2 regions of the Sedimentibacter sp. B4 genome follow, and region 2 is predicted to be linked to the other one. Evidence: riboswitches for the same ligand, from Rfam matches in the RefSeq annotation. Region 2 holds a riboswitch; the other holds the start of a gene.
The links. A riboswitch is a leader RNA that binds a small molecule or an ion and turns the genes downstream of it on or off. The one in region 2 is predicted to bind FMN.

Region 1 (11,009 bases), on a different contig from region 2:
GAATGTTGTTGGCAAATTTGAGTTCATAGTATGATCCTTTCGCTTATAGTTATGATAGTGGCTGGATTTCCAGTGCTTTTTTCATGAGTTCTTCTTTTTTTGCATCAGTAAGTTTTGAAACTACCTTGTTCAGTTCTTCGACCAATTCTGTGTTTCCTTTTTTAACGGCAATGCCAAAGTCTGTATCTTCAGAACTTGTGTCGAAATCCCCTTCTGCAAGGTCCAGAATTACCATGTCTGGATTAGCCATTTGAGCTGCCAGTGCTGTTGGCATGTCTATAACTATGATGTCTGTCTTGCCTGATGTAAGAGTAGTGATTGTAGACGGAGTTGAATCTACGGGAGGTTTTATGTCAGCATTCTGCAACTGATCTTCAATTGTATCATACCAGATTGTTGCTACCTGAGATGTTACAGATGCACCTGTCAGATCATTCAATGACTTGGCATTTTCATATTTGCTGCCTTTCATTGTTACTGCCACTATGTCTGCAACGTAATATGTATCTGTGAAATCCACACTTTGTTTTCTTTCTTCAGTCATGGCCATACCGGCAACAACAGCATCAATTTTTCCTGAATTCACAGAAAGAATCAGGCTGTCCCACTCTGTTTTATAAATTTCAACTTCATAGCCAAGTTCTTCTGATATCATCTTGCTGACCATTATGTCATAACCGTTTGCATATCCGCCGGTTTCGGCAATGGGTAATGCACCGTTTTCATCTGTTGTCTGAGTCCAGTTAAATGGTGCATAAGCACATTCCATACCTATTTTCAAAACTTTTTTTTCTTCTGTGCTTGCTTTTTCATTTGAACTGCATGCTGTAAGGCCTGATGCCATACCAGCTAATAATGTCACAGCAAGCAATGACGCAATAATTTTTTTTGATTTCATTTTATTTCTCCTCCATGTCGTAAAAGCAATAAAAAAAGGCGCAACTTACGAAAAGTTGACGCCTTTGTCAATTACTTATTTTAATAGCTTATTATACATATGCTGTTTATAAGTGTCAATAGCTTAATAATACTTTTTGATGAAAATTTAAATTATAAAAAATATAAATTTCAATTGTATTTATTATTGGAAATGCTGCCATTAATACAAAAGTATATTTTATGTTTACATTGGCATCATAATAATGATAAAATTAATGATATTAAAGAGGTGAACATGCAGCTAAAACAAAAAGAGCTTAATTATGATTTAACAGATGATGAAACAAAAGAAATTTTACTGTATGAAATAAACAACCACCTGCTGATGGATGACAAACCTTCCGAATTTTTTAACAGCATAGCTAGTACGGCTATATTCAGGGAACATCCCTTTAATATGATATACAACATGAAATACGCCGAACAGTCGCCGGTTTATCACCCGGAAGGCAATGTGTGGAACCATACAATGATGGTAATAGATTTTGCTGCCAGAGAAAAACATAAAAGCAGAAATGAAAAAGTGTTTATGTGGGCAGCTCTGCTTCACGACATAGGAAAACCAGACACAACTAAAAAAAGAAAAGGCAAAATTACATCTTACGACCATGAAAAAGTTGGAGCTGTAATGGCTGGAGAATTCTTAAAAGAATTTACCACAGACCATAAATTCATCCATCAGGTTGAACATTTAATAAGATGGCACATGCAGATACTTCATGTGGTCAAGAACAACGGATTTGCCGACATAAAAAGTATGAAGGAAGAAACAGACATAGAAGAAGTAGCTCTTTTGGGGTTTTGCGACAGGTTGGGCAGAAAGGGCAGCGACATAGGAAAAGAAAAACAAAATATTCATGTATTTTTGCAAAAGTGCAGAGAATACAGAGAAAAATAAAAATCCACTTCGGTGGATTTTATTTTAACTTATGGAATTTAAAAGATATTTTACTTGTCTGACCATATTATCCTTGACAGGGTAATTGGCTCCGTGTTTTGTCCATTCAAGCATATATCCTCTTATTATAACAAATATTGTTGAAGCAAGGTCTTCATCATCAATGTTTATTTTAAAGAATTTATCTTCAATTCCTATATCTATGATATCTTTAAGAACATTGTAAATTTTTCTATGTTTATTTAGAGAACCTTTGGCTGCTTCTTCTAAAGATGTGCGTATTACAAGGAGGTTAGCATAATAACCCCATTGCTCCACATATAAACCAAAATGTGTGACAAAATCAATTATATCTTCGATTGCAGTAAAATGGTTGCATATATTGTCTTTATTCAATAAAAAATATTCATCCATGAGCTGATACATTTCCTGCACAATTGAATCTTTTGAGCTGAAATAATGATAGAATGAACCTATAGAAATGTCTGCATTTTCGCAGATGTCCTTTATTGTGACATTTTTCAGGCCTTCTTCATCCATTAAATTTACTATTACATCAACGATTGCCTTTTTCTTTGAGATTGATTGGTATAAGTTCAAGATTCATCACCGCCATTAAGATTATATTATACAGAATTAAAAAAATCAATGATTTAATATACAAAAAATCCCTCTTTTGTGGTAAATTTGGCATATTTGTTCAAGCTGAATCAATTGTCTCTAAATATATCAATTGACAAATTTAATAAAAAATATTTGACAATCAAATGATTTGGTATTATAATCACAATAAATTGAATATATCTTCAGGGCAGGGTGAAATTCCCGACCGGCGGTAAAGTCCGCGAGCCGAAAGGTTGACTTGGTGAAATTCCAAGACCGACAGTAAAGTCTGGATGGGAGAAGAAAGACGAATATATTTTTGTATTCGTAATTTTGAACATACGGTTCTGAAGACTATCTTCAGAACCTTTTATTATGCAATGTAATTTATGCCCGTACAATTTTCCGCACTATGAATACAATTATAAAATTTGGGTATCAAGAAGTAAAAGATGAAATTTTGGAAATTATAATCATGGAGGTGACTATGGAATCTAAAGACATGTTTTATATGAAAAAAGCATTGGATTTGTCCTTAAAGGGCATAGGAAAAACCAGTCCAAATCCTCTTGTGGGAGCGATAATTGTTAAGAATGGCAAAATCATAGGCGAAGGATACCATGAATATTTCGGAGGTCCTCACGCCGAGGTAAATGCAATAAACAATGCTCATGAAGATGTGGAAGGATCAACTATTTATGTGACACTTGAGCCCTGTTCCCATTATGGAAAGACACCTCCATGCGCTGATCTTTTGGTTGAAAAGAAAATTGCCAGGGCAGTTGTCGCAATGATTGATCCAAATCCTAAAGTGGCAGGAAAAGGAATATCCATACTCATGCAAAACGGCATAGAAGTTGTCACAGGTGTTCTTGAGGCGGAGGCACAAAAGATAAATGAAATTTTCCTAAAGTTCATACGAGAAAAAAAACCTTTTTGTATACTGAAGACTGCCATGACATTAGACGGCAAAATTGCCACCAACACAGGGGAGTCAATGTGGATAACTAATGAAAAATCAAGACATTATGTGCATGAATTAAGAAATCGGGTTTCAGGAATAATGGTTGGTGTAAACACCATAATAAAAGATGATCCATCTCTTACTACAAGGCTTAAAAACGGAGGAACGGATGCAACAAGAATAATTGTTGACTCTAGTTTGAGAATACCGCCTGATTCAAAAGTGCTTAGTATTGATTCAGATAAAAAAACCATTATAGCCACAACTGACAGAGCCGACAAACAAAAAATAGAACTATTGAAAGGGTTCAACAACGTCCAGGTTGTAATTACTCCGGAATTCGATTCAAAGGTTGATTTATCATATTTGTTTGACTGGCTTGGCAGCGAAGGTATTGACAGTGTACTGGTTGAAGGAGGCTCAACGCTTAATTTTTCCATAATTGAAAGGAAACTTGCAGACAAGGTAGTGGCTTTCATTGCTCCTAAAATAATAGGAGGAGATGAAGCAAAGACGCCGGTTGGAGGAAAAGGGTTCGAACATCTTAAGGATGCAGTGAGTCTTAAGAATTTAAAAATAAGCCACTTTGATGATGACATAATGATTGAAGCTTATGTTAGAAAGGATAATTAATATGTTTACAGGATTGATTGAAGAAGTAGGTACAATGGAAGGTGCTGAAAATGGAGGAAAGTCCATGAAGCTAACCATTAAGGCTAAAAAAGTTCTTGAAAATGTTAGGCTTGGGGACAGCATAAGCACAAACGGCGTATGTCTGACAGTAGCAAGTTTTACAAACAGTTCATTTACAGTTGATGTAATGCCTGAAACCATGCGAAAGACAAACCTAGGCAAACTTAAGAAAGGCAGTCCTGTCAATCTTGAAAGGGCACTTAAAGTGAGTGACAGACTTGGAGGCCACATAGTTTCCGGACACATAGACGGAACAGGAACCATAAAGGAATATAAGGATGAAGACAACGCAACCTGGCTCACGGTTGAAACTACAAGCAATGTAATTAAGTACATAATACCAAAGGGTTCTGTTGCAATTGACGGAACGAGCCTTACGGTTGTTGATACAGACAATAATTCATTCAGGGTGTCTCTCATACCTGTTACAAAGGAAGAAACAGTCTTGCTTAAGAAAAGAATAGGTGATGAAGTGAATCTTGAATGTGACATTGTGGGAAAATACATTGAAAGATTTCTTACTTTCAAAAGTGATGAAAAACAGGAAACAAGCAAAATAGATATGAAATTTTTAGCTGACAATGGTTTTTTATAGGAGGAAATATGTTTAATACGATTGAAGAAGCAATTCAGGAACTCAAAAGAGGAAACATGGTAATAGTAATTGATGACGAGGACAGAGAAAATGAAGGCGATTTGCTCATGGCTGCAGAAAAGGTAAAGCCGGAGCATATCAACTTTATGGCTAAGCATGGAAGAGGTCTCATATGCCTTCCAATGCTCAAGGAAAGGCTTGATGAACTCAACATAAAGAGTATGGTTACAAACAATACGGACCCAAAGGAAACGGCATTTACTGTTTCTGTTGATTCAAACAGATCTACAACAGGAATATCAGCTCATGAAAGGGCACAGACTATTCAGCACATGCTTGAAAAGGATGCAAAGCCTTCAGAGTTCAACAGGCCGGGACATATTTTTCCTCTGGTTGCAAAAGACGGCGGAGTGCTGGTGCGAACAGGACATACGGAAGCATCTGTTGACCTGGCAAGACTGGCAGGTCTTTATCCTGCAGGAGTAATTTGCGAAATAATGAATGAAGACGGTACCATGGCAAGGGTTCCGGACCTTGAAAAATATGCAGAGAAATTCGACTTGAAGCTTATTACAATTAAGGACCTGGTTGAATACAGGCGAAAAAAGGAAGTGCTTGTGGAAAAAGTTGCCGAAGCAAGCATGCCTACAAAATTCGGTGATTTTAAAATGATAGGATTCATCAATAAAATTACAGGAGAGCATCATGTGGCTCTTGTTAAAGGCGATGTAGAGACAGAGGAACCTGTGCTTGTGAGGGTTCACTCGGAATGCCTCACAGGAGATGCTTTCGGTTCATTGAGGTGCGACTGCGGTGATCAGATGCATGAAGCATTGATGCGCATAGAGGAAGAAGGAAGAGGAGTTCTTTTATACATGAGGCAGGAAGGAAGAGGAATAGGCCTCATCAACAAAATCAGGGCATATTCACTGCAGGACCAGGGAATGGACACTGTGGAAGCAAACCTTGCTCTTGGATTCGAGGAAGATTTAAGAGATTACGGAATTGGGGCGCAGATACTGTATGCTCTTGGAATCAGAAAAATAAGACTTATGACAAACAATCCTCAAAAGATTATAGGTCTGTCAGGCTTTGGAATTGAAGTTGTAGGCAAGGAAAATATTCAGGTGGAAAGTAACGAAAAAAATGAATTTTATTTAAAAACAAAAAAAGAAAAAATGGGTCACGATTTACAATTTTAATAGGAGGATGAACATGAGAATATATGAAGGAAGATTAACATCAAACAATAAGAAATATGGTATAGTGGTAGGAAGATTCAACGAATTTATTGGAGGAAAGCTTTTGGCTGGAGCACTGGATGCGCTGAAGAGACACGGTGTAAATGAAGAAGAAATTGAAGTTGCCTGGGTTCCGGGAGCTTTTGAAATTCCTCTGGCTGCAAAGAAGATGGCACAGTCGGGCAAGTACAGCGCCGTTGTATGCCTTGGTGCAGTAATAAAAGGATCTACTCCTCACTTTGACTTCGTTTCAAGCGAAGTGTCAAAAGGAATAGCCAACGTTTCTCTGGAAACAGGACTTCCGGTAGTCTTTGGAGTGCTCACTACAGACACAATTGAACAGGCTATTGAAAGAGCAGGAACAAAAGCAGGAAACAAGGGTTATGATGCTGCCTGCACAGCAATTGAAATGGTAAATCTTTTTGATGAGCTGGAGAAGTAAAATGAAGCTTCAGGACGTCAAAACAATTTATTTTGATTTTGACGGAACACTTAACAACAGCATCAAAATTTACTCACCTGCTTTCAGGAAGGCCTATGATTTTCTTGTGGATAATAAAAAAGCAGAACCAAGGGAGTGGAAGGATGATGAAATTTCAAGATGGCTTGGGTACACCAGGATTGAGATGTGGGACGATTTCATGAAAGATCTGGATGAATCTTTTAAGGACAGAGCCGGAGCAATAATCGGAAGAGAAATGCATAATCAACTGCTTTCAGGAAGTGGCTGTCTTTATGACAATACAGCAGAAGTTCTCCAATCACTTAAGAAAAGAGATTTTAAGCTTGTATTTTTAAGCAACTGCAGTGTCAGGTACATGGAAGCAGCTGTTGCTGCATTCAATCTCGATGTTTATTTTGATGATTTAATTTGTTCTGAAATGTATGATTTCATTCCTAAACATGAGGTTTTAAAAATCATTAAAAACAATTATCCTATGAACCAGGTAATTGTGGGTGACAGATTTCATGATATTGAAGCAGGGGTGAAAAACGAAATATATTCTGTTTACTGCCAGTATGGTTACGGAGAAGAAAAAGAAGGTGACATGGCTTCTGCAAAAATCAAGGACATAAGAGAAATTCTCACTTTGGTATGAAATTAATACACATAATATAAAAAGCTATGGAAACATAGCTTTTTTATGATTTAGCAAATATAACCTTGAAATTTTTCAATGAATCGAAAAGGCTTTCGTGTACAACAGCCTTTATGTCAAACTTAAGGTATTTGAATGTTGTCTGCATTATGAAACTTATTCCGAAAACTGCAATGACAGTTCCTATTCCGACCTTTGCTCCAAGAAGGAAGCCTATGATAAGCACTGTGCCTTCAATGAGCCCGCGGATTGCTCCGATTGGAACAGTGGGAAACCTCTTGCCCAGTGCAACCATGAGTGTGTCTCTTGGTCCGCATCCCATGCCGGGGCTTATGTAAAAATAGCTGGCAAAGCTTACTATTACTTGACCTATGACCATAACCAACAAGCCGGCAAAAAAGTTTGTCATTTTAGGCAATATATTCAATGAAAGAAGAATATCAACGAATATACCTATGAGGACGGTGTTCAAAACAGTCCCAATGCCTATTTTTTCCTTTAGAAGCACAACCGAAAACAATATTATAATTCCGGTCAATATGCTAACATTTCCATAGGAAATTCCAGTTAAGTTCGATACTCCAATTCCGAAAGCATCCCATGGAGCAAGTCCAATGTTTGCATTGATGCTGAATAAAAGTCCAATTGAGTATAGTACCAGTCCAAACATTACTTTGGCAGTTCTTTTAATATAATTTTCCACATTTTCACCTTCTTGATGTAATGAAATTATTATATTGTCTTTGAACACCGGTGTCAACAAAATAAAGACAATAATTTTTTAAGAAAGAATAAATTTAGTATTATTAAAAATATTCAAATATTTTATGATTTCAATAGTAATTGCATAATTAATTTGTTATAATTCAAATGATACTTTAAATATAATGTAAGGAGACTGAAATGGCTGCAGAGAAAATAAACAGCAGAAAAATTCAGGCTGAGGCTACAAAAAACAAAATTTACAAGACTGCAATAAAACTCATGGAACAAAAGGGATTCAATAACATGAAAATTGACGACATATGCACCAAGGCTGGTGTGTCTGTTGGTTCCTTCTACAATTATTTCAAATCAAAGGATGATATTTTGATAGAAATATACAAGAGGGGAGATGTGTATTTCGAAGAAACAGTAAGACCTAACGTCAAAGGAAAATGCGCAGTCGAAAATATTATTGATTATTTTGAATATTATGCGAAATATAATGAATTAACAGGCGTGGAAACTGCAAAACAGCTATTTGCATCTGCTAACAAGCTTTACATTTCCAAGGGTAGAAATATGCAGGCAGTGCTTACGGAAATAATCAAGATTGGTCAGGAAAATGATGAAATAATTAAGGACTATGAACCTGAAGGAATAACGGAATATTTATTTATTGCTGCAAGAGGACTGTGTTATGACTGGGCATCTCATGACGGAAGCTACAATTTGTGTGAAGGAATGAGAAAATATATGAAGCTATTGGTTCAAATATTTGCAGCTAAATAGCTGTTTAAAATAGGAGGTAATATGTGGGATAGGGTAGAGCTTAAATCATTAGCAAAGGCGTCTCTTAAAAACAACTACTGGAATGCTTTTTTAGTAAGCTTGGTTTTAATGCTGGTAACAGGCAGAGGCGGAAGTTCAAGAGGCGAAGATACAGGGGAATATTTAGCACGTCATCCGGAATATTTTATGATTTTTGTAGTTGGAGCAATTCTTCTTTTAGTATTCAGGATCTTCGTTGGATATTCGCTGGAAGTTGGTTCAAGGAGGTATTTTGTAAAGCTTTCACAGTACAAGAATACAAAGGGATGTTACGGGTTTTCTTTTGACAGCATGAATTACAAGGGAATTATATCAACAATGTTTCTTATGAATGTCTACAACATCTTGTGGACGCTGCTTTTTGTTATTCCAGGCATAATAAAAGCATATTCGTACAGGATGGTTCCGTATATACTGGGTGATAATCCAAACATAGGGGCAAATGAAGCAATTACCCTGAGCAGAAAAATGATGAATGGTAATAAATTTGAAGCTTTTGTACTGGATATATCATTTTTGGGGTGGTATCTTCTGGGATTATTGGCGCTGGTTATAGGAATGCTTTTCGTGAATCCTTATTACGATGCAACATGTGCACAGCTTTATGTGGCTCTTAGGAAAATTTCGCTGGACAACGGAACGGCAACTTCAGGCGATTTTAATTTAAATGATTTTAACGCACAAGACGGATATAACGATTATGACAGGTACTATCGCGATTAAAAATAAAATTGAATAAATGCTGCACATAAAGCACCCCCTGGCTGTATATACTAATGCATAGGGGGTGTTTCCTTTGAATCCATTGGAAGTGCATTACAAAAACAGCTTTGCAGCCATAAAAATCGGAAATTATCTGGCTGAACATATGAAAAACAATTTTGCTTTGGTATGTATCGGAACAGATAAATGCATAATTGACAGCCTGGGTCCGTTAACCGGAACATTGCTCATGAAAGAAAATTTTTGCGGTGATATATACGGGACGCTGGAAAAACCTGTCCATGCAATAAATATCAACGATTACATAAAAACATTAAAAAAGAAAAATTATGATAATATCATAGCTATTGATGCATGCTTAAGCAACAAGAAAAACCAAGGAATAATAGAGGTGCGGGAAGGTTCCATAACTCCCGGAAAGGGAATTGGGAAGCTGCTTCCGGAAATAGGGGATGTTTCAATAATAGGGGTTGTTGATTCAAGCGACAAGGAATTTCATGACCTGGTTCAGGACACTAGGCTCTCTCTTATTTATGAAATGGCTGAAACCATATGTGAGGGAATACTTTTGGCAGCCGACATGAACAACAAGGTTTCTTCAGCCATTAATGAGCAGGCATCACTAAGCAGCACATAAACATGATGACAAAGTAATATTTGACGTTGTCATTCTGAGGGCGTAGCCCGAAGAATCTCATGTTTTAAATAAAGATGAGATCCTTCACTATCGTTAAGGATGACAGCGTCAGAGTTTATAAATAGTCTTAGTGTCTTACGGTCCTCTGCTTTTTTTACTGAATATTTTCTGTTATAATTTTTCCTATTTCCTGTGTAGTAATAGCCTTTTCGCCTTTTTTAGCAATGTCCATGGTTCTGTAACCATCTTTCAATGTCTTTTTTACTGCATTTTCAATTGATTGCGCTTCTGTTGGCAGATTAAGGGTATATTTAAGCATCATTGATACGGAAATGATTGTTGCAATTGGGTTCGCTTTTCCTTGACCTGCAATGTCAGGAGCTGAACCGTGAATCGGTTCGTACATTCCAAAGTTGTTGTCACCTAATGAAGCAGATGGAAGCATTCCTATGGAGCCGGTAATCATGCTTGCTTCGTCAGAAAGAATGTCTCCAAACATGTTTTCAGTGACTATGACATCAAATTGTTTAGGGTTTGTTACAAGCTGCATTGCGGCATTGTCAACATACATGTGGTTTAATTTTACGTCCGGATATTTTTTTGCTGTTTCTTCAACAGTCTTTCTCCACAGCCTTGAAGTTTCAAGCACATTTGATTTATCCACGCTTGTTACTCTCTTGTCTCTTGTTTGAGCAATTTTAAATGCTTGATGGGCAATCCTTTCAATTTCATACTTGGAATATTCCATGCAGTCACAGGCATAATCTCCTTCGGTAAACTTCTTTCCGAAATAAATTCCTCCCGTAAGCTCTCTTAGTATTACAACATCTAAACCTCCTTCAACAATGTCCGGTCTTAAGGGGCATGTGTCCTTCAATTCATCGAACATTATGGCAGGTCTGATATTTGTGTATAAGTTGAGCTCTTTTCTTAATGAAAGAAGTCCCTTTTCAGGTCTTATTTCACTTGGAAGGCTATCCCATTTTGGCCCGCCAACTGCTCCGAATAACAGAGCATTGCTCTTTCTGCATACATCCAATGTTTCCTGAGGAAGAGGAACTCCTGTCTTGTCTATGGCAGCGC
Region 2 (11,009 bases):
ACGGAAAATAAAACCACAATATCTGAGACACTTTGATTGTTTATTTCATCTGCAAAATACTTTATTATGGTTAAAAGCATGCAAATTGCTACTACGTTCATTCCGGTTTTTAACAAATCCCTGTAAAAATCCTTTTTGTTTTCAAGCTCATACCTGATGTAATCCTTCAGGCTTATTTCAAGTTCTCCTTTGAAAGCTTTTTTTATGATGTCCTTTATTTCTATGTTGTTGTATTTAAAGTATGAACTTCCGCTGTTTATATACTCCTCTATGTCATGAACAGGAACTTTATCCAATGCTTCATCCAGAGTATTTGCGTATGTTGTCTTTGTTAAGCACAAAATCAAAACCAGAATTAAAACCATTATTTTTTTTTTCATTTCATCACCCGTTAACAAGCAGAAGTATTTGATCTAGGAAAATCTTTATAACATCCATGGAATAGATTAGTATTATTATTTTTCCTGCAATTTCAACCTTCTTGCCTACGGATTCATAACTTAAATCCTTACAAAGGAGTGATATGAAATCACATATATACGCTATTCCCACAATTTTTAATATGGTGCTGAAATATTCGGTCTTCAGGTTATACCTGTTAAACAGATTTACAATCTCCAGGACATAGGTTCTGAGCTCCCGAAACAGTATGTAAACCACAAGTATTCCGAATATTGCAGTAATGTAGACTTTGAACTCAGGATTGAACTTTGAAATGGTAATGCTCAATATTACTGTTATAACTGCAATGAATATTATTTTAGCAAGCAACATATCATTTTTATCAATACAAGTTGAATACTGATTTAACCTCCATGAACAAATCATTCATCATTCCAACTATGAGAGTCATTACCACTATGACGCCTGCAAGCGTCACAAACATTGCCTGTTCATCCCTTCCGGTTTTAGCCAAAATCTGATTAAATACTGCAACTACAATACCTATTGCACCAACTTTAAAAATTAAATCTACATCCATAGCTCCCCTCCTAAATCAAAATTACAGCAGTCAGGCATCCCACAAGCAATGATATCCTGTTGTTAAGGTTTTTCTTCTCACTGTTTGATATTTCATGTTTTTTCATTGAATTCTCCATTTCGTTCACTGTGTATAAAAGCTTTTTGTCAAGAATATCCGAATAGGTGCTCCCGTAAAAATCAACTACTTCGGCAAAATGTCTGTTGAAATCATCTGGAGTCATCAAAACATTTCCAATCATTGTTAAATAATCTCTTCTACCAGTTTTTTCTTCAAGAGATTCAATCATTTTTTCGCAAACTTTCTTGACTTCATTGCTTTTGAAGTCGTATTGATCGTATATTTCACCTATTGACATTTTCATGTGACAGGAATAAATTCTCAAATATTCAGTGAACTCCGTCAGTTCCTTCATTCGCGCAATAATTTTGTCCCCGGAGTCGTTTATATATTTGAAAATGAATTTAACTGATATTATTATGAGAACAAATATGGTGCTTTTAGCCCACATCACTGTATATCACCTTATTTCTCTGCAAATCATAGATTTCTTTTACGGCGGTTGGTTTATTTGAACTTTTTAAAATCACTGCTCTGTCAAAAAAATTATTTTCTAAAATTGACTTCATATAAATATTTTTTTTCACATCATCGAGGCTGAAGCCATGAGCTGTAGTTATTATATTAACGCCGCTTTTCAAAGCATACTGCACTGTTTCAAAGTCATCCATGGACCCTAGCTCGTCTGATATTATTGCCTTTGGAGAAAGAGATCTTATGCTCATAAAGAAACCCTCCCTTTTCATGCAGTAGGACAATACGTCAGATCTTCTTCCCACATACATTTGTGGAACACCTCCGAACACAGATGATATTTCTCCCCTTTCATCAATGATCGATATGTCGCAGCCTTCAAAATGAGGATTTGAGAATCCATCGCTTAAATTTGCAGCTACATCTCTTATGAATGTTGTCTTGCCCGACATGGGAGGACCTATAATCAATGTGTTGAAAATATTTTGCTTTGAACTGACGAAAAATTTTAGAAAATTTTTAGAACATCCGGGGAATTCCCTTGCAATTCTAATGTTAAGACTTGTTATGTTTTTAAAACCCTTGAATAAATCACCTTCATAGATGCAATCACCTCCAAGACCAATTCTGTGTCCCCCTTCCACTGTAATGTATCCGTTTCTTATTTCTTTTTCATAAGCATGAATCGAGTTTTTTGTTACGATAGAAATTGTTTCATCAATGTCTTTTTTGCTGAGCCTCAAGTCATTATCCATAAAAATTTCATTTCTGATAAATTTTATAAACACAGGGCTGTTGACCCGAAGCCTTATTTCAACGGCTTCCCTTTCAATTAGCTCAGACTGCTTGGACACTATGTTTCTTATGTTGTTTCCCAATAATTTTAAAATGCTGTTCATTTTCATCTCCATCCTTGTCCTCTTAATCTATAATATTATGCTTAATTGATTTTATGATAAAATGTATATATAAATTTATATAACAAGAGATAGTTTTAAATTAAAAAATCAAATTATTTTTGTAAAATGTGTTTACAAATGAAAAATTAATGGTATAATGACTTTGTAAATATCTTCAGGGCAGGGTTAAATTCCCGACCGGCGGTAAAGTCCGCGAGCCGAAAGGTTGACTTGGTGAAATTCCAGGACCGACAGTATAGTCTGGATGGTAGGAGAGATTACTTGCATTTTGTGAGCAAATTACTATCGACATTTAGGCCTCTGAAGATTTCAGAGGTTTTTTATATTCTCTGACAATCTTTATATGCACAAGGAGGAAAATAATGAAAAGTGAAATTTCAGTAAATCAAAGAGGAAGTGCTAAAGTAATAGCAAAAGTAGGTGTATTATCAGCAGTGGCAACAGTTTTAATGTTGTTTGACTTCCCGCTGTGGTTCGCCCCTAATTTTTATCAATTGGATTTCAGTGAGGTTCCTGTTCTTTTAGGAGCATTTGCTTTAGGACCTGCTGCCGGAGCTGCAATTGAACTGGTAAAAATTTTAATTAACTTTGTTTTAAACGGAACTGATACAGGCGGTGTAGGCGAACTTGCAAACTTTATTATAGGATGCTCATTGGTTATTCCTGCAGGTTTTATCTACAAACATAATAAATCTTATAAAACTGCAATCATAGGCTTTATAGCAGGAACACTGGCAATGGCAATTGCTGGAGCATTCATGAACTATTACTTGCTTCTCCCTGTTTATTCAAAAGTGTACGGAGCTCCGGTTCAGGCTTTTATAGAAATGGGAAAAGCGCTTAACCCTGCAATTACAGATTTAAAAACTTTTGTACTTTATGCAGTCGTTCCTTTCAATATATTCAAAGGAATTGTAGTGTCTGCAGCCGTACTACTCATTTACAAAAGAATATCACCGATACTGCACAAATAAATATATGATTTAAAGCCGCGTTAATTAAAAAATGCGGCTTTTTTTGTTGCTTTATTTTTCTTGACTACAAAGCACATTTAATATTATAATTAATTGTTGGTTAACGTTATCATGATATATGATTTATAAATAGAGGGGAATTCTTATGAAAATAAAAATTTATTCGGTTTTATACTTCCTTAATTTTTATCTGTCAGGACTTTTGATTCCTGTACTCAGTCTTCTGTTGATTGAAAAAGGCGCAACGCTTAGCAACCTGTCTATTATTTTAGGATTTTACGCTTTTACTGTTGTCTTGCTGGAACTTCCAACAGGAATCATGGCAGATTTGTTTGGGAGGAAAAAAACTTTCAGTCTTTCACTTATTATTTCAACCATAGGTTTTATAATAATTTTGTTTGGAAAAGGTTTTTTGTTTATGTGCCTTGGAATTATGTTTTATGGTATCAGCAAAGCCCTGGCATCCGGTTCCTTTGATGCCTTATTTATTGATTATTACATAGAACACAACGGAAAAGATCACCTTCACAACATAACAACAAGACTTTCAGTTCTTGAAGCCCTTGGTCTTTCAGCAGGTGCTGTATCAGGAGGTTTTTTCCCAAAAATATCTGCTCTATACTTCCCTGCTTTAGGCATGTATGATTTAAACCTTATTGTAAGAATTGTTTTGTCACTTCTTGTCTCTTGTATGTCCATGATATATATTGTTGAAACAAAAAAACCGGAAAAAACAGAGAGAATTTCAATCAAACAGCACGTAATTAACAGTTCGAATCTTGTGATGAAAAACACAACTGTCATATGTATTTTCATTTCAGTTTTTGCAACAGGAATTTTTCTGAGTTCTCTTGAAACTTATTGGCAGCCGCATTTTATTTCACTTCTCCCTAATGATAACATGATGGGACTTTTGGGTGTTATGGCATTTTTGTACCTGGCTGCTGCAACTGTAGGTAGCATTGCTTCAAACAAATTAATTAAGAAACACAAATTAAACTCAAAAAAATTGTACTTGTTCATGAGGCTTATGATGTCATTGTTTCTTGTGGCTACATCTTTGCAGACAAAAATATATCCCTTCATTGGGTTTTATTCGATTATTTATATGATGTTTGGAATGGCCAGTGTACCGGAAGGAGCAATATTAAACGGTGAAGTTCCAAATGAAATAAGAGCCAGCGTGCTTTCGGTTTATTCTTTCGTCTTTCAAATCGGAGGACTCTCAGGGTCTCTTATTTACAGCATTATAATAAACTATGTTTCAATTCCAATAATCTGGACTATTGCAGCATGTATAATACTTGTAACTGTTTTAATAACTGCAAAGAAATTTTTATCCCATGTTCCTGAAACTTTAACTGCAAAATAAAAACAAGCTGTTTATTATAACAGCTTTTTTTTATACATAGGTCCCCCTAGCGGAGTTGCGGAGCAACTTTTTTATTGAAATTAATGTCACATCTCACTGCACTTTTAGCATTAATACGACACATTCTGTCAATTTGGTCATATGATATATTATTATTGTATGAAAGGAAGAACTATATGAACAACACTTTTAATAGAAATACAAATTTTAATGCACCATCTTTAAATAGAAACACAATGCTTACATCTTACAATTCATATACAAATGATTATGTCAGAGATACAACTCCAATAAATTCAAATTATTACAATCAGTATATTCCCAGTGTTTACGAAAAATATGATTTGAAGAAAAATGCACATTATGCAAAAACAGAAAAAGAAATGAAGGACTATGGACCTGAACCATTCACAGTGAACATTGAAGAAATTACAACGCAAAACAAAAATTTCCGTACTGTATTGTGGACAGGTGAACACTTGCAGCTTACTCTCATGAGCATAAATCCTGGTGAAGACATAGGACTTGAAATTCATCCTGAGCTTGATCAATTCCTTCGAATAGAAGACGGTCAGGGAATTGTTAAAATGGGTGATAATGAGAATAATTTGGAATATCAGGAGGATGTGTTCGAAGATTTTGCATTTATAATACCTGCAGGTAAATGGCACAATATTTTAAATACAGGCACAAAGGCGCTTAAGTTATACTCTATTTATGCTCCCCCTCAGCATCCTTACGGCACAGTCCATAAAACTAAAGAAGATGCAATGGCCGCTGAAGAAAATCACAGTCATTAAAATATTGTCAATTTCACTACCTGCAACATATCTTATAAGAGGAGGTGAAGTAAATAAATGTATAATATACGAGCTTCACAATACGGACCAATAATAGTGAACGGTTATGCATACCCATTTATCAATCAATCGGTTTTTCAGCAATGGACAAATAACATGACATATGTATCTTCTTTCAGTTATGGATTTAACAGAAATGGAGATTTGATTCCATTATTTGACGAGAGTTTAATACAGACAGCATACAGAAACCGCGTAGCGCCTATCATGACATTGACTCCGTTAGATGAAGCGGGAAATTTCAGCAATGAACTGGCCAGCTATGTATTAAATAATGAAGTTTCAAGAAATAGATTGATAAATAATATTTTCAACACTGTCATAAGAAAGGATTATTATGGTGTGGATTTTGACTTCGAGTTTTTGTTTGCTGATGATGCTGACGAATATGTTGAGTTAGTATCGCAGATGCAGCAAAGGCTTAATCCAATAGGAGCTGTGACATTGGTTGCTCTGGCACCAAAGACTTACACTGAACAACCGGGGTTGTTATATGAAGGTCATGACTACAGAGGTCTTGGAGAAGCAGCAGATTTATCGCTTCTAATGACTTATGAATGGGGTTACACCTACGGTCCTCCAATGGCTGTTGCTCCCATAAACAACGTGCGACAGGTACTTGAGTACGGTATAACTCAGATACCACCCAATAAAATATTAATGGGAATTCCAAACTATGGTTATGATTGGACACTGCCATTTGTACAGGGGCAATCTGTTGCTGAAAATCTTTCAAATCCGGAAGCAGTAGCAAGAGCGGCAAGCGTCGGAGCACAAATCCAATTTGATGAAACTGCTCAAACACCATTTTATGAATATACAGATAGTCAGGGACGACAGCATGTAGTATGGTTTGAAGATGAAAGAAGCTTAAGAGCAAAGCTTGAACTTGTAAATGAATACGGTCTGGCGGGAGTAAGCTTCTGGACAGTAATGAATCCGTTTCCTGCTGCCACAAAATTGTTAAATGAAATGTATGATGTTGTTAAGGTTATTTAGAAATTTTTAAATGGTAAAATAAAAAAGTCCGAGAAATCTCGGACTTTATTTATCTAATCACAAATTCCGTTGTCACACATGCAAAATAGAACAACCAATAGCAAGAAGAAAAACAACAATGTTGATCCATCTCCTAAAAATCCGCCTATTCCGCCTATATTATCTCTGTTGCATCCCATGTTTAAACCTCCCAAATAAATTATTTTAACTTATTATATGAGTGGTAGTTTTTCTTGTTACATAGAATCAGAGTAATTTATTTCTTCTTAACAGGAATCCAGACTTCGCTGTAAGCATAATCTTTTAATTTCTCATCCATTTTAGTATAAGAAAATGTTGGGACATTAATAACTTCATAATTTGAAGAAGGAAGCCATTCAGAATATACTTTTGCCATGGTCTCTTGTAATGTGGAAGGAAACGGTCCTTCATTTGGGAATACAGCCCAGCTACATGCTTCTACCTGCACTATATCTAAATGTTCACTTACCTTATTTTCAGTTGTTAAAACACCTATCAGGTGTGTTAAGTCCCCCTCTTCTTTTAAAAAGTCAGCATCTGCATCATAAGAAGCATTGACAATTTCACAAGGCTCCATATTTTGCAAAGAATGCATTTCTTCTTTTTGTTCTTTTGTTATGCTCATTGCAAGCTTTACAATTTCATTGTTGACACCTTCAAATTGCATGGGTACACGCTTACTCACTCCCACTAGATTAAATGCTGGTTTTTCTTCAATCCTAAATTCCATAGATATTCCTCCCTTAACGGTTATTATGAATGAAAGCTTGGGAAATGACTTGCTAATGCCAGTTTTTGTTACATCAGATGGTAAAAATCCACTCCATTTTTTAAATGCTCTTGTGAAGCCGTCCAATGACTGATATCCAAATTTAAAAGCAACATCTGTCACCTTTTCTCCCTTTAACAAATCCTTATTTGCTTCTGACAATTTTCTGTTTTTGATATATTCGTTAAGCGTCATCCCTGAAAGATAAAAAAATATCTTTCTAAAGTGATAATCAGAAACACCAGCATATTCGGAAATTATTTCAAGAGATAAATCATCTGTTAAATGCTCATCAATATAGTCCATCACCTGATTTAATTCTTTTAGCATTGTATCCCTCCTTTTCATGTCTACATAATACCAAAGTAATTTTAATAATGCTCGACATTTTTAATGCAAAAATTATCGGATATATTAATAATAAAAAACACCCGATAACAATCGAGTGTTTAAGTTCGTTTTGGTGAGTAAATACATAAGCCGAGTTCTGTATTAAACAGTCATCTATCTACGCCTGCCGTTACCGGCAGACTCCAGCAACCTACCATTTGGACTGTGACGAGCAGCCACTCTACGGTCCGTTCTTGGTCTTGCTCCAGGTGGGGTTTACATAGCCAATTAGTCGCCTAATTGCTGGTGAGCTCTTACCTCGCCTTTCCATCCTTACCGCTTGCGCGGCGGTCTCTTTCTGTTGCACTATCCTTAAGGTCACCCTCACTGGGTATTACCCAGCACCCTGCTCTATGGAGCTCGGACTTTCCTCATGCATCGCTGCATGCGACTGTATAATTTACTCTATGTTATAATACAGTATTTTTCATTTGTTGTCAAATGAATTATTAACCATTACTGTCATTTATTATTTTAAGTAATTAAGTTTTTTAAGCCACAATTGGTATGAAGCATCGCTTGGCATTCTCCAGTCGCCCCTTGGGGAAAGAGAAACTGAACCAACTTTTACACCATCAGGCATACATGAACGTTTAAACTGTTGAGTAAAAAATCTTTTGTAGAATATCTTCAGAGTTTCAAGAATTACTTCATCAGAAAATTCTCCCTTGAATGCTGTTTTTGCAAGAAAATATATTTTTTCAGGCTCATAGCCGTTACGCATCATGTTGTATAGGAAAAAGTCATTAAGGTCGTATGAGCCAACTGCTTTTTCAGTGAACTGCTGAATATTTCCTTCTTTGTCAGGAGGCAGGAGTTCCGGGCTTACAGGTGTGTCACACACATCAAGAAGCGCAGTCTTTATGTCCCCTTCTGTTTCTTCATCAGCATACCATTTAACAAGGTATCTCACAAGAGTCTTTGGAATGCTTGAGTTTACTCCGTACATGGACATATGGTCTCCGTTGTATGTGCACCATCCAAGTGCAAGCTCTGACAAGTCTCCTGTTCCAACCACAATTCCGTCTTCCTTGTTTGCAATATCCATCAATATCTGTGTTCTTTCCCTTGCTTGGGAATTTTCATATGTTATATCGTGAATATCCATACTGTGTTCTATATCCTTGAAATGCTGAATGCATGCATCCTTTATAGAAATTTCCTTCAGTGTAACACCAAGTTCCTTCATGAGGGTGACAGCATTGTTATATGTCCTGCTTGTTGTTCCAAAGCCTGGCATGGTTACTGCAATAATGTTTTTTAATGGCAGGTGGAGCTTTTTAAAGGCTTCAACAGTAACAATAAGAGCAAGAGTGCTGTCAAGTCCACCGGATATTCCAACAACCGATTTTTGCGAACCGATTTTTTTCATTCGCTGATATAGTCCAGTTGATTGAATGTTTAGTATTTCTTTGCAGCGTTTGTCTCTTTCTTCCCTGTTTGAAGGAACAAATGGCCTGGAATCAATATATCTTTCTATTTTTTCATTTTCGCTGTATCCAAGATCAAAATAAATATTTTCATAATCAAGTTTGTTGTTCTTACCCATGTATGTGTTGAATTTCACACGATCATTCATGAGTTTTTCAAGGTCAATATCACAAATCACAATACTTTCTTCATCAGAAAATCTGTTTTCTTTTAATATTGCTCCGTTTTCAGCAATTATTGCGTGTCCTGAAAATACAACATCAGTTGTGCTTTCACTTTGTCCTGCAGAACTATATGCATAAGCAGTGATGCATTTTGCAGACTGAACTTTCACAATATCTTTCCTGTAATCATTTTTAGCAATGGTTTCATTGCTGGCAGACATGTTCAATATAAGATTTGCACCTTGAAGAGTGTGATAGGAGCTTGGTGGAATGTTGACCCATAAATCTTCACAGACATCTATTCCAATGCATAAATTTGATAAATTGTCCTTGAAAAGAATGTTCTCATTGAAAGGAACACTTTGTCCGCACAACATGACACGGTTGCTTATTCTTGAAATTGAAGAAGCAAACCATCTTTTTTCATAAAATTCATTGTAATTTGGAATGTATGTCTTAGGAACTGCTCCAAGAATTTTACCATTTTTGAAAACTACGGCACAGTTAAAAAGCTGATTGTCTGCCTTCACAGGCATTCCCACAGCTATGACGGCATCAAGGTCTTTTGTTTGTTCAAGCAATATCACAAGTGCTTCTTCTGCTCCTGAAATAAGTGTTTTTTGATTGAACAAATCTGCACAAGTGTAACCTGTAACAGAGAGTTCAGGAAACAAAATTACTTTTGCTTTGTCTGTTACTGCTGCTCTTCTAGCCATTTCAGCAATTTCTTTAGCATTATAATCCGGATCTGCAACTTTTACAGCAGGTACAGCTGCTGCAACTCTTATGTATTCAAAGCTTTTCATGTCATTACCTCTATATTATTATTTCTTCTACAGTGTTTGTTTCATAAATTATAACATTAAGATCTGATTTTTTCTCAATTATTGTTTTTATAAATTCTATCACAGGAAATTCAGTGTTGAAGTGCCCTGCATCTATGATGCATAAATTTTTTTTTAGAGCTGTTTGAGCCTGGTGATATTTAATATCTCCTGTTATGTAGACGTGGGCACCTTTTTTTTCTGCATCAGGAATAAAATCGCTGCCGCTTCCCCCGCAAAATGCTGCCTTTGTTATTTTTAAATGTTTGTCCGGTGTATATAATTTTATCATGCTGCAGTTAAGTGATTGTTTAACTTTCTTTGTAAATTCTAGAATTCCTGTTTCTTCTATATCTCCAATGCCGCCGTAACCGCTGCTGTCTTCATTTATCTCATGCAGAACACTGCAGTTATTAATGTTTAATTTTTCAGCTAAAGCCCGGGTTACTCCCATATCAGCCATGTCAAGGCTCGTGTGCATGCTGTATACGTTTATGTTGTTTTGAATTAATAATTTGATTATTTTTCCGTCATAACTGTTCAAGTCAATTGATTTTATGGAATCAAACAAAAATGGATGATGGGCAAGAATTAAATCAACATTTTTGTCTTTTGCGTAATTTACAGTATTTAAATCCAAGTCAAGAGTTAACATAACTGTTTTTATGTTACAATCCATGTTACCTATCTGCAGTCCGCTGTTGTCCCAATCTTCCTGTTTTTTCAACTTTAAAGAGTCTTCCAGCAATTTAACAATTTCATGAAATTT

Region 1: linked by a shared signal. The riboswitch ahead of ribD (bifunctional diaminohydroxyphosphoribosylaminopyrimidine deaminase/5-amino-6-(5-phosphoribosylamino)uracil reductase RibD) and the one ahead of BN358_RS14425 (ECF transporter S component) in region 2 are both predicted to bind FMN.

Annotation. Positions count from the first base shown of each region.
Region 1 covers NZ_CANG01000007.1:141,392-152,400, forward strand. Annotated here, with positions in the region: gene BN358_RS01240 (amino acid ABC transporter permease) at 1-27, opposite strand, end outside; gene BN358_RS01245 (transporter substrate-binding domain-containing protein) at 50-898, opposite strand; gene BN358_RS01250 (HDIG domain-containing metalloprotein) at 1,175-1,837, shown strand; gene BN358_RS01255 (TetR/AcrR family transcriptional regulator) at 1,862-2,437, opposite strand; FMN riboswitch at 2,636-2,749, shown strand; gene ribD (bifunctional diaminohydroxyphosphoribosylaminopyrimidine deaminase/5-amino-6-(5-phosphoribosylamino)uracil reductase RibD) at 2,928-4,037, shown strand; gene BN358_RS01265 (riboflavin synthase) at 4,039-4,692, shown strand; gene BN358_RS01270 (bifunctional 3,4-dihydroxy-2-butanone-4-phosphate synthase/GTP cyclohydrolase II) at 4,701-5,894, shown strand; gene ribE (6,7-dimethyl-8-ribityllumazine synthase) at 5,908-6,375, shown strand; gene BN358_RS01280 (HAD family hydrolase) at 6,377-7,033, shown strand; gene BN358_RS01285 (YitT family protein) at 7,077-7,736, opposite strand; gene BN358_RS01290 (TetR/AcrR family transcriptional regulator) at 7,937-8,527, shown strand; gene BN358_RS01295 (DUF975 family protein) at 8,549-9,289, shown strand; gene yyaC (spore protease YyaC) at 9,363-9,926, shown strand; gene leuB (3-isopropylmalate dehydrogenase) at 10,081-11,009, opposite strand, start outside.
Region 2 covers NZ_CANG01000906.1:19,164-30,172, forward strand. Annotated here, with positions in the region: gene BN358_RS14400 (hypothetical protein) at 1-380, opposite strand, end outside; gene BN358_RS14405 (SpoIIIAC/SpoIIIAD family protein) at 385-828, opposite strand; gene spoIIIAC (stage III sporulation protein AC) at 785-982, opposite strand; gene BN358_RS14415 (hypothetical protein) at 993-1,493, opposite strand; gene spoIIIAA (stage III sporulation protein AA) at 1,483-2,415, opposite strand; FMN riboswitch at 2,583-2,696, shown strand; gene BN358_RS14425 (ECF transporter S component) at 2,799-3,410, shown strand; gene BN358_RS14430 (MFS transporter) at 3,556-4,782, shown strand; gene BN358_RS14435 (cupin domain-containing protein) at 4,959-5,582, shown strand; gene BN358_RS14440 (glycosyl hydrolase family 18 protein) at 5,640-6,641, shown strand; gene BN358_RS28390 (hypothetical protein) at 6,695-6,820, opposite strand; gene BN358_RS14445 (AraC family transcriptional regulator) at 6,898-7,761, opposite strand; RNA gene rnpB (RNase P RNA component class A) at 7,892-8,228, opposite strand; gene BN358_RS14450 (NAD(+) synthase) at 8,291-10,222, opposite strand; gene BN358_RS14455 (Nif3-like dinuclear metal center hexameric protein) at 10,233-11,009, opposite strand, start outside; gene BN358_RS14460 (class I SAM-dependent methyltransferase) at 11,008-11,009, opposite strand, start outside.